2 regions of the Dechloromonas sp. ARDL1 genome follow, and region 2 is predicted to be linked to the other one. Evidence: riboswitches for the same ligand, from Rfam matches in the RefSeq annotation. Region 2 holds a riboswitch; the other holds the start of a gene.
The links. A riboswitch is a leader RNA that binds a small molecule or an ion and turns the genes downstream of it on or off. The one in region 2 is predicted to bind cobalamin.
Positions count from the first base shown of each region.

Region 1: another riboswitch for cobalamin. It lies ahead of AB6Q56_RS10170 (energy-coupling factor ABC transporter permease); the one in region 2 lies ahead of cobT (nicotinate-nucleotide--dimethylbenzimidazole phosphoribosyltransferase).

Region 1 covers NZ_CP168939.1:2,063,630-2,069,226, reverse strand. The annotation lists gene AB6Q56_RS10185 (energy-coupling factor ABC transporter ATP-binding protein) at 1-244, opposite strand, end outside; gene cbiQ (cobalt ECF transporter T component CbiQ) at 241-981, opposite strand; gene AB6Q56_RS10175 (energy-coupling factor ABC transporter substrate-binding protein) at 971-1,291, opposite strand; gene AB6Q56_RS10170 (energy-coupling factor ABC transporter permease) at 1,288-1,965, opposite strand; cobalamin riboswitch at 2,097-2,306, opposite strand; gene AB6Q56_RS10165 (DUF411 domain-containing protein) at 2,374-2,868, opposite strand; gene AB6Q56_RS10160 (ankyrin repeat domain-containing protein) at 2,862-3,335, opposite strand; gene AB6Q56_RS10155 (acylphosphatase) at 3,437-3,745, shown strand; gene AB6Q56_RS10150 (MaoC family dehydratase) at 3,774-4,223, opposite strand; gene AB6Q56_RS10145 (CapA family protein) at 4,243-5,211, opposite strand; gene AB6Q56_RS10140 (hypothetical protein) at 5,208-5,597, opposite strand, start outside.
Region 2 covers NZ_CP168939.1:3,441,320-3,446,916, forward strand. The annotation lists gene AB6Q56_RS17080 (adenosylcobinamide-GDP ribazoletransferase) at 13-783, opposite strand; gene cobT (nicotinate-nucleotide--dimethylbenzimidazole phosphoribosyltransferase) at 857-1,918, opposite strand; cobalamin riboswitch at 2,099-2,328, opposite strand; gene cobU (bifunctional adenosylcobinamide kinase/adenosylcobinamide-phosphate guanylyltransferase) at 2,315-2,875, shown strand; gene AB6Q56_RS17095 (sensor histidine kinase) at 2,986-3,594, shown strand; gene AB6Q56_RS17100 (response regulator) at 3,591-4,940, shown strand; gene AB6Q56_RS17105 (cobyric acid synthase) at 4,954-5,597, opposite strand, start outside.

The DNA.
Region 1 (5,597 bases), 1.4 Mb from region 2:
GCAGTCCGTTGCGCCCGTAGTCGACCGGCTGGCCGGCATAGCGCACTGTGCCGCTGGTCGGGCGCAACAGGCCGTTGGCATGCTGGAACAGGGTTGTCTTGCCCGAGCCGTTGGCGCCGAGCAGCGCATTGCGGCTGCCGCGCAGGATGTCCAGCGAACAGCCGTCCAGGCCGGTGTTGCCGTCGGCATAGCGAAAGGCTACCTGCTCGAATTGCAGCAGGATGTCGTCGCGCGGCAGCGTCATGCCAGTTGCCCGATCATGATGAGCAGCGTCCCGCCGGCGAGTGCCAGCAGGCTGTCGCGCCGGGCGTGCGGGAAGGTTCGCGCCATGAAGCGCAGCGGTCCGTCGCTGTTGCGGGCCTGTGCGGCGACATGCAGCGCCTGGGCGCGTTGCCAGACCTGCACGGCGAGATTGGCGATCAGTCCGCCCAGCGAACGCCAGGCATGGCGACGCGTGGCGTAGCCGAGACGCGCCGTCTGCGCGGTCACCGTGTCATGCACCGTCGCCGAGAAAACCGACAGCATGCGGTAGCCGAGCACTGTCAGGTCGAGCAGTAGCGCCGGGGTTTTCAGGCGGCGGAGCAGGTCGATCAGGTCCGGTAGCGGCGTCGTCAGGACCAGCAGCAACAATGCAGCGAGCGCGGCCAGCGAACGGCTGCCCACCTGCCCGAGCTGCGCTCCGGCGTCGGGTGCTCGGGTCAGTGCCAGCCCGCCGCCGTCGACGCTGCCCAGCGACAAGGCGAGCGACAGGCTGCTCAGGGCGAGAAAGAGAAGGGGCGCTGCCGCCGCCCGCAGATAGGTCGGGATGGGAACGCCGGCAGCCAGGCGGGTGACGGCGAACAGCAGGCCGGCGACCGCCAGCGCGCCGCCCGGCGTCGGCGCGGCAAATGCCGCAACCACGCCGGCCAGCGCAAACAGCCCCTTGGCGACCGGCGAGACCGGCCGCCAGCGGCTGACGCAGGCGGCGTGCTCAAGGTGCATCGTCACCCTTTTCGGCGGCGCGCCGGTACTTCTCGCGGGTGACCGACACCCCGAGCCAGTAGCCGATGATGCCGGCGCCCAGCGCCGCCTGCAGCGCGAACAGCAGCGACTCGATCTCCTTGCCCGGCGGCGTCAGGATGGATTCGAACCAGGGGCGGTAGTTCGGCGCCAGTTCGCCGATGGCCTGTTGGCCCTGGGTGTCGGAGCCGCCGAACAATTCGGCGTCCGGGTCCGGCTTTTGCACCAGCCACAGGGGGAGGGCGGTGAGCAGCACGACCCCGAGCAGCAGCAGGATGGTTCTCGGCTTCATGCTTTGACTCCGCCTGGTCCGGACAGCCGCAGCGCCAGCAGTTCCTGCGCATTGAAGCGGCGCAGGGCGTTGAAGATCAGTACGGTGAGCAGTCCTTCGCTGATCGCCAGCGGAATCTGGGTGAGCGCGAAAATGCCGGCGAACTTGACGAAGGCGCCGACAAAACCGCTGATGGGGTCGGGGAAGGCGAAAGCCAGCTGGCCTGCGGTGGTGACGTAGGTCATCAGGTCGGCCAGGCAGGCGGCGAGAAAGACGGCGACGCTGCACGAGGCGCGGCAGGCGGTGGCGAGCCGGAACACGCCAGCCGCGACGAGGGGGCCGACGACGGCCAGCGAGAACAGGTTGGCGCCCAGCGTGGTCAGTCCGCCGTGGGCCAACAGCAGGGCCTGGAAGAGCAGGACGACGAAGCCGATCGGCGCCATCGCCGCCGGTCCGAACAAGATGGCGCCCAGCCCGGTGCCGGTCGGGTGCGATGAGCTGCCGGTCAGCGACGGCAATTTCAGGGCGGACAGAACGAAGGAAAAGGCGGCGGCGACGCCGAGCAGCATGCGCAGTTCCGGATGCTCGCGCAGCCGGCGATTGACCGAATGGATGCCGTAGGCGACGAAAGGCACCGCCGCCAGGCTCCAGCCCACGGCATGCTCGACCGGCAAAAAACCTTCCATGATGTGCATGATTCATCCCTCAGCAAACATCGAAACATGCCAAGGGGGATATGACGGATGCGGGACGGATGGCGGCGTGTACCCGGAGTGGATAAGCAACGGCAAGCCAACTGCACCTTTCCCTTTACCCCGGAGAAATGGCACGACATTGGTTTCAGGCCGGTCTTCTGGCTCGCCTTCAATCTTCTCCACCGGCCTTCCCATGCGATGCGCACAGTGGCGTGGGGTGGAGTCGTCAGGCCTACAGCAGCGGGGGCTGCGCCGGACTGTCTGCTTGCGCAGCATCACCGGCTTCCCGTTTCACCTGCCCCACGACTGTGAGGTCAGGCACCTAAAACTGCACTGATTCTACTCTGAAACTTTCTGGGGGATAAAGCTTTTCGCCGCGTGCGTGGCTGGCAAACCGCCCGGCGCGGCTCAGTGCCGGGCGTAGATGGAGGTCTTGCCGTCCTTCTTAACCAGCAGGGTTTCGTAGAACTCGCGCCGCACGCGGGGGGCGACGGCGCTGTCCTTTTCCAGCACGGTGCAGGCCGTTTCGCAGGTCGGGCTGGAGAATTCGCGGCCGGGCGCGCCGAGCGGCAGGCCGGGAACCGCCAGGCCCAGCGCCTTCGGTTTTTCGGCGAGCAATTCCTTGATCTGGTCGGCGTGCACATGGCCTTCAATGAAGTAGCCGGCTACCAGGCCGGTCGGTACGGCCTCCAGGTCACGCGGTACTTTCAGGCGGCGTTTGACGGCTTCCATGTCGTCCGTCTGCGTCACTTTCACGGTGAAGCCGTTCTGGCGCAGATGCTCGGCCCATTCGATGCAGGCCAGGCAGACCGTCGGCGTATAGACCTCGATGACCGGCAGGGGCTGGGCGGCGGCGATCTTGGCGCAGAGCAACGCCAGCAGCAGGGCGAAACGCTTCAGCATGGCTTGCCCGCCTTGCAGCCCTTGAGTATCCACAGCGAGATGATGCCGGCGGTTTCGTCGGCCTTGACCTTGCGTGCCATGGAGCCGGCGTCACGACCGTTGTCCGTCTTGGCCAGCGGGTCGGCGCCGGCCTCGAGCAGCAGTTGCGTGTGCGTCGTGCGGCTGCCGTAGGCCGCCATGTGCAAAGGCGTTGCCCCTTCGTTGTCGCGCGCATTGGGGTCCGCCTTGGCGGCGATCAGCACCTTGAGCGCACTGGTGTCCGGGTTCATGGCTGCAAGATGCAGCGGCGTCGAGCCGAGTTCTGTGCGAACGTCGCGTTGCTTGGGGTCGGCCGCGAGCAACTTGCTGACTTCGGCTCCGGTTCCGGTTCTTGCCGCGTCATGGATCGGCCGGTCGTGGCTGGTGGGCTGGCTGAAGGCCGGTGCGCTGACGAACAAGGCGAGCAGGATGGGCAGCAGTTTTTTCATGGGCGTGGCGCTTGGGTCGGGAGGATCATTGTTGCGTTAGTCTATTGGACAATCCTTGATCTGTCGCAGTTTCGTTATTCCCTAATATAATGATTCCATTGATGAATTGGCGGAAAACGGAGGCGATGGAGATGGGGAGTATTGCGCGTCACCTACGCATCGAGGGGCGGGTGCAAGGGGTCGGTTATCGTTGGTCGATGTTGGAACAGGCTCGCGCCCTGAGGGTCAATGGCTGGGTTCGCAATCTTGGCAGCGGCGATGTCGAGGCCATGCTGGCCGGCGAAGAGGAGGCGGTCCTCAAGCTGATTGCCTGGGCGCAGCGCGGCCCGGCCCATGCCCGGGTCGAACGGATCAACGTATCCATCGGCAGCGGCGACTTCACGGATTTCGCGCAACTGCCCAACGCTTGAAACGCGGCCAAGCTGCGGGGCGATTCGCCTAGCCCGTCTTGCGACGGAGCAAGTGATTGACGATGAAGGACAGCACGACTTCGCCACGCTGATTGATCGCGTGATACTTCAAGCGGGCAATGCCGCGATCCGGCTTGGAATTCGAGGGCCGTACTTCCAGCACCTCGATTTCACTGTGCAGGGTATCGCCCGGCCGCACCGGCGCCAGCCAGCGCAATTCGTCGATGCCCGGCGACCCCATGCTCGATTCGGCCAGCACGCCGGACTGGATGAAGAGGCGGAAGCAGATGGCCAGGCTCTGGAAGCCGCTGGCGATCAGCCCGCCATATGGCGAATCGGCCGCCGCGTTGGCGTCGAGATGGAAAGCCTGCGGGTCGTAGCGCCAGGCGAAGTCGATGATTTCGGCTTCGGTCAGCGTCAGGCCGGGCGAGGTAAAACGCTGGCCGGGGATGAGGTCGTCAAGGTAGCGGGTATCCATGCGGTCTCCTGAGGTCTGTCTACGGGTTGATACATTGCGCGACGGAGGTTTCTCCCCGGCTGCCGCAGGGTGTTGCTTGACCCGGGGCGGGGTGGGGCGTGCCGTCGGCGTCGATGTGGGCGGCGAGGGTTTCCCAGTGCCGCACGCCGTCGCGGTCGATTTCCAGGCGAAGCAGCCAGCCCCGGCGGCCGTTTTCGTAGTCGAAGCCGTCGAAGATAAAGTTGCCGAGGCTGTAGACGATGGGTTTGTCTTTGTAGATGTCGGCCCCTTGCGTGACGTGCGGATGGCTGCCGACGACCAGGCTGGCACCTTCGTCGATCATGCGGCGGGCGAAGGTCTTCTGGCGCTCGTCGGGTTGGGTGTTCTTTTCCCAGCCCCAGTGCATGAAGGGGATGACGTGGTCGGCGCCGGCAGCCTTGGCGGAACGGATGTCGGCGATGACCTGTTCGTCCTCGCTCCACGCGATGCCCGGCGTCTGTGGACCGCCCTCGAAGCGGCGCGGTTTGTATTCGTTGTAGCCGAGGACGGCGATCTTCATGCCCTTCTTCTCGATCCACAGCGGGCGGTGGGCTTCGGCGAGGTCGCGGCCGCCGCCGAAGCGGGCAATGCCGGCAGCGTCGAGGTGCTGGGTCGTTTCGATGAAGGCTGCCTGGCCGTAGTCGCCGGAGTGGTTGTTGGCGAGCGAGACGGCGTCGAAGCGGCCTTGAAGAACCTTCAGGGTTTGCGGCGCGGCACGGAACGACCAGATTTTGGAGGGTTGGGCCTGCCCGCCGTCGGCGACGGCGCATTCGAGATTACCGATACGGTAGTCGGCGGCTTCAAGGATGGATGCAAAGGGGGCGAGCGGATCGCCGCCTGCGGCGATGACACGGCCGGGGCCGTCATCGAGCATGATGTCGCCGGCGAAGATCAGGGTCAGCGGTTCGGCGTGCGCGGCGGCAGCCAGGCAGGTGGCGGCGAACGTCGTGGTCAGGTGTTTGAGGTTCATCGCGGCGCCCCTTCGCGGAGTTCGCACCAGTAAATCAACTCGCTCTCGCGCTTGGGTTCGTAGATGCGCTGCAGCCCGGTGAAACCGTAGCGTGCCTGGTTGCGTACCGGGTAGGGGTGGCTGGCGTGCTGCAGTGGGATCGGCGCTTCGCCGAGATCGGCGTGAATGTAGAGGTTGATGCGCGCCAGGTCGGCTGGCTCGGGCACGAAGACAATGCGGAACAGGAAGAAGGAGCCTATGGCGGTCGGTACGCCGCCATAGGGCGATGCGGTCGGGGCGCTTTCGATAGTCTGCGTCTCGCCGCCGTAGGTCAGGTGGCAGGCGACGGTTTCGGCGTGGGCAGCGGCTACGGTGGCAAAAAGCAGGCTTGAAACCAGTGCAGCGAC
Region 2 (5,597 bases):
TATACAACGGCGTTAAGACGCAAACGCCACCCAGTTCGCCACCAAACCCAGATAAAACCCGATCTCGGCCACCTGCTGCACCGCCCCCAGGCAGTCCCCGGTATACCCCCCCAGCCAGCGCCGGAATTTCCCGACCAGCCATAGCGTCGCCACGGCAGCCAACGCAACACCGGCCAGCACTTTCCACCACGGCAACAACACCAGCGGCGCTGCGGCGAAACACAACGCGACGAGCAGATTGCCGCCGGACATCCGCGTCGCCAGCGGTCTGGCCTTGCTCGACGCGTCTTCGCGCACGTAGTCCATGGTCGCCAGCAGCATCGTCGCGCAGAAGCGGGAGACGGCGTGGCCGGCAAGCAGGGCGACGGGGACCAGCGCCGGGTCGAGCGACGTGAGCAGCACGAACTTGCCGAGCAAGGCCAGCACCAGCGCGACGACGCCGTAGCTGCCGACGCGGGAGTCCTTCATGATGTCGAGGATGCGTTGTTTTTCCCAGCCGCCGCCGAGGCCGTCGGCGGTGTCCGACAAGCCGTCTTCGTGGAAGGCTCCGGTCGCGTACAGCGTCGCCGCCATCGACAGCAGGACGGCGACAGACTGAGGCCACAGGTGCAGGGCCAGCCAATAGACGAGCGCGCCGATGCCACCGACCAGCAGGCCGACAGCCGGGAAGTAGCGGGCCGAGTGGTTGAGCGCCTCGGCCGAATGCCCGACCCAGCCGGGTACCGGCAGCCGCGTGAAGAAGCGGATGGCACCGAAGAAATATTCCAGTTCGCGACGGATCATGTTGCAGCCCTCGATTCCCGCCCACGCCTCAGGCAAGCCTTGAGACGGGCGGGGGTTTGCCTGGGTAAGCGGCTTATTCCTTGTCCGAGACGCCGGCCGATTCGAAGCTGGCCATCTCGTTGAGGAAATTCACCGCCGCCTGGACCAGCGGGTAGGCCAGCGCGGCGCCGGTGCCTTCGCCGAGGCGCAGGCCGAGATCGAGCAGCGGTTCGGCGCCCATGGCGAGCAGTTGCGTGCGGTGGCCGGCTTCGGCGGAGCGGTGACAGAAGACGCAGTAGTCGAGCAGGGCCTGGGCGAGGCGCGAGGCGACGAGCGCCGCCGAGCCGACGATGAAGCCGTCGATGAGCAGGACCATCTTCGCTTCGGCAGCAGCGAGCATGGCGCCGACCATGGTGGCGATCTCGAAGCCGCCGAATTCGGCGAGCACGGCGAACGGATCGTTGTCGCCGCCGCCGTTGCGGTAGCGCAGCAGCGCCTGTTCGAGCAGGTCCTGCTTGCGGGCGAGGCCGGCGTCATCCAGACCGGTACCGCGCCCGACGCATTCGGCCAACGGCAGGCCGGTCAGGCAGTGGGTGAGCAGCGAGGCGGAGGCGGTGTTGCCGATGCCCATTTCACCGAAGCCGACGACGTTGCAGCCGGCCGCTGCCAATCCGAGGACGATGCCGGCGCCCTGCTCGATGGCTTGGGCGCACTGGGCGACGGTCATCGCCGGTTGCTCGATGTAGTTGGCGGTACCCGGTGCGATCTTCAGATCGATGAGCCCTTCGCGCTCGCCGCCGAAATCGTGCGCCACGCCGGCATCGACCACCGACAGCCCGAAGCCGTTCTGGCGGGCGAAGACGTTGATCGCCGCGCCGCCGGCCAGGAAGTTCTCGACCATCTGCCAGGTCACGTCCTGCGGGTAGGCCGACACGCCGGCCTTGGCAGCACCATGATCGCCGGCGAAGACGAGCATCTGCGGGTTGTTCAGGCTGGGGGTCAGCGTCTGCTGGATCAGACCGATTTTCTTGGCCGTCTTTTCGAGCAGGCCGAGCGCGCCGAGCGGCTTGGTCTTGCGGTCGATCTTGTGCTGCAGGGCGGTGTCGATGTCGCGGTTCGGGGCCGCGATGTTGAACTGGTGGTCAAACGAATGCATCCGATTCTCCAAAAGCAAAAGGGCCTCGCGGCGACGTTGTCCAAACGCTGCCGCGAAGCCCTGTCCACAGGCTTCCATTTTCAAGAAACGCCAACAACATGAAGCGAAGCGTTCCTGGCTAGGCGCGCCGCTGAAGGCAGTACAAAAAGTACGGCAAGGCAGCACAACGACGCCAGGATCATTTTGTTGGCGTTTTCGACACGTCTTCTGGCTCTCGGATCGTCCGTTCGCCGCGCCTTCCCGCCGGGTCTGTTTCCCCTTGGCAGTGACATCTTGCAGCGACCGTCCCCGATTACAGCGGCGGGCCCGCCCCGGAATTGAGTCCAACTCGCACCGGGTTCCGTATTGTCGAAGCGGCGATTATAGCGGTTGCCGCCCTGCCCGCCTTCACCCACAATGCCGCCCATGAAAGAACTGATCCTCGGCGGCGCGCGCTCGGGCAAAAGCCTGCTCGCTGAAAAGCGCGCCCAAGCATCCGGACTCAAGGTCATCTACCTTGCCACCGCCCAGGCCCTGGACGGCGAGATGGCACGCCGCGTCGCCCACCATCGCGAACGGCGACCGGCCGAATGGGGCTGCGTCGAGGAAACCCTGCACCTGACCGACCGCCTGCACGACCTGGCCGCGCCGGATACCTGCATCCTGGTCGATTGCCTGACGCTGTGGCTGTCCAACCTGCTGTTTGCCGGAAAGGCCGCCGCGCAGGCCGAAGCCGGCGAGGCCATCGACTGCCCGCTGTTCCGCACGCAGACCGCAAACCTGATCGAAGCGCTACCAACGCTGCCGGGGCACATCATCCTCGTGTCGAACGAAGTCGGCTGGGGCATCGTGCCCATGCACCCGGTTTCCCGCCTGTTTGCCGACGAACAAGGCCGTTTGAACCAGCGCGTCGCCGCCGTCTGCGACCAGGTAACGCTGGTCAGCGCCGGACTGCCGCTGCAGCTGAAACCCCGCTGAGATACCGGCTTGTACCGCCGGTCACCCGACCGGCGGCAACGGTTCCCTCCTCCCGCCGGCCGGCGTATGCTTGCGCGCAAAGGGACAACCGCCATCGGCAATATAACGATATGCAAAAGCTGCTCGACATTCTGGCGTCAGGCATCCACGACGCAAAAAATCAGCTGTTCCAGGCCGAGTCGACGCTGATCGAGGCGGAAAGCAAACACGGCATCGATCTCGGCGAAGCGCGCTACGCCATCGAGGCCGCTGCCCAGCGCCTGTCGCGCACGCTGACCGCCTACCGGCTCGGGCGCCACGACCAGGCGCTGGCCGTCGTGCCGACCGTGGTCTGCGACCTTTGCGACGAGGTTGCCCTGGCCCAGCGCCATCACCTTGCCGCCGCGCAGATCCGGCTCGAAATCGACTGCCAGGCCTTCGACGAATGGCCGCTCGACCGCGACCTGCTGACCGACATTCTCAACAATGCTGTCCAGAACGCCGGGCGTTTCGCCAAGAGTTGCGTCCGCCTCAGCGCGGCGATGGACAACGGCGGCTTGCTGCTGCGCGTCGAGGATGACGGCCCGGGCTACGCGGAACTGCCACCGGCCGGCGGCACCGGGCTCAAGCTGGCCAAGACGCTGGCCGCCCTGCATGCGCGCAAGGAGCGGCACGGCCACCTGCATCTGGACAACGGCGGTCCGCTTGGCGGTGCTCGCTTCACGTTGTGGCTGCCATGAGCAACCTCTACGCCAAGAAACGCTTCCTGGTCGTCGACGACATGCCGACGGCCCGCGATGCCCTGCGCACGGTCGCGCAGAACATCGGCGCCTTTTCGGTCGAGTTCGCCGCCAATTATCAGGACGCGCTCTATCGCATCCGCAACAATACGCCGGACGTGATCCTGTGCGACTACATGCTGGGCGAAGGCCGCTCCGGCCAGCAACTGCTGGAGGAACTGCGCCGCTTCAACCTGCTCGCCGACGAAAACATCTTCATGATGGTGACCGGCGAGCAGTCTTACGAGCAGGTCGTTTCGGCCGTCGAACTGGTGCCGGACGACTACATCATCAAGCCTTTCTCGCCGGAGAAACTGCTCCTGCGCCTGGACCGCATCGTCGCCAAGAAAGAGTTCTTCAAGGATTACTACCAGGCCAAGCGCAAGCAGGAATATGCCGAGGCGCTGGCCATGCTCGCCCAGAAGCGCGACAGCGAGGCGGGCCGCCCCTATCGCTTCGAGATTCTCCGCCAGCAGGCGGAAACGGAAATGGCCAGCGGCGATGCCAAGACCGCCGAAGAGACCTACCGCGCCATCCTCAACAACTACGAATTTCCCTGGGCCCGCGCCGGCGTGGCGCGCAGCCTGCACAAGCAGGAGCGCCTGAGCGAGGCACGCGAGGAAATCGAGCGCGTGGTCAGCAACACGCCAACGTTCTTCGATGCCGCCGATCTCAAGGCCAGCATCTGCATGGCCCAAGGCGAAGCCGAAGAGGCGCAGCGCGTACTCGACGAGGTAGCCAAGAAGACCCCGCGCAACTACTTGCGCAAGCGCCTGCTGGCCGAAGCCGCGACCCTCAATGGCGACGATGAGGCTGCGCGCGCCGCGATGGCCGACGTCATCGCCAACGACACCATGCCCGGCGCCGTACAGCCGGAAGACCGGCTCGCCCTGGCGCGCAGCCAGGTCAACGCCAACGACCTGATATCGGCGGAAAAAACGCTGGTCGGCCTGAAGGAGTCGGAACTGCAGAACCTGACACTCGATCTGCAGGCCAGCTATGCGGCGCTGCTGGCGATCTCTTCGCCCGGCAAAGGCAAGCCGCGCTTTGCCGGCCTGCGCCCGGCGCTGATGTCGGCCGCACTGGAATCCACGCCGCGCCTGGACATCCTGCGCGCCGCGCTGACGCTAAGCGACCATGAGTTGGCCGACCATCAGGCCGAAACCCTGATGGAGGCCGACGACGCCAAGAAGACCTTTGGCAGCACGCGCAAGCTCTACGCCCTGCACGGACGGGAAATGGATTTCCGCAACATCCAGAAGCAGGTCGCGCTCAAGCGCATCAAGCACGAGACACCCGCCGCCTGAACGGCGGCACCCTTCAGCGCGGCAGCCAGGGGGCCAGCTTCGACCAGTCGAGCGCCGCCTCAACCGAATCGGCCAGCCGATCCAGATCGGCCTCGCGCCGGGCGGCGAAATCGACGGATTGACTTTCGGTCATGCCGGCCCAGGCGAGCAGGGCGCCGAGTGCTTCCGGATGGTCGAACACGCCGTGGCAATAGGTGCCGAGTACCTGGCCGTCATCGGAAATGGCGCCATCTTGCCGGCCATCGGCCAGTTCGACGGCGGCAGCAGCCAGCCCCGCGCCGCGCGTCACGCCGAGATGGATTTCGTAGCCGGTCATGGCCGGATTTCCGGGCAGGGCCAGGCGACCGCTCACGTTGCGCAACTGCTTTTCGCTTTCCAGCGTCGTTTCAACGTCGAGTACCGCGAGGCCCGGCGTGCTGCCGGCCCCTCCCTCCAGGCCAAGCGGGTCGTGAATCGTCCGGCCGAGCATCTGGTAGCCGCCGCACAGACCGATGACCTTGCCGCCATAACGCAGGTGCTTGCGGATCGCCCGATCCCAGCCCTGCGTGCGCAGCCAGTCGATGTCGGCCCGCACCGCCTTGGAGCCGGGCAAGACGATCAGGTCGGCCGCCGGCGGCGCTTCGCCCGGCCCGACCCAGCGGAAGTCGACTTCCGGAT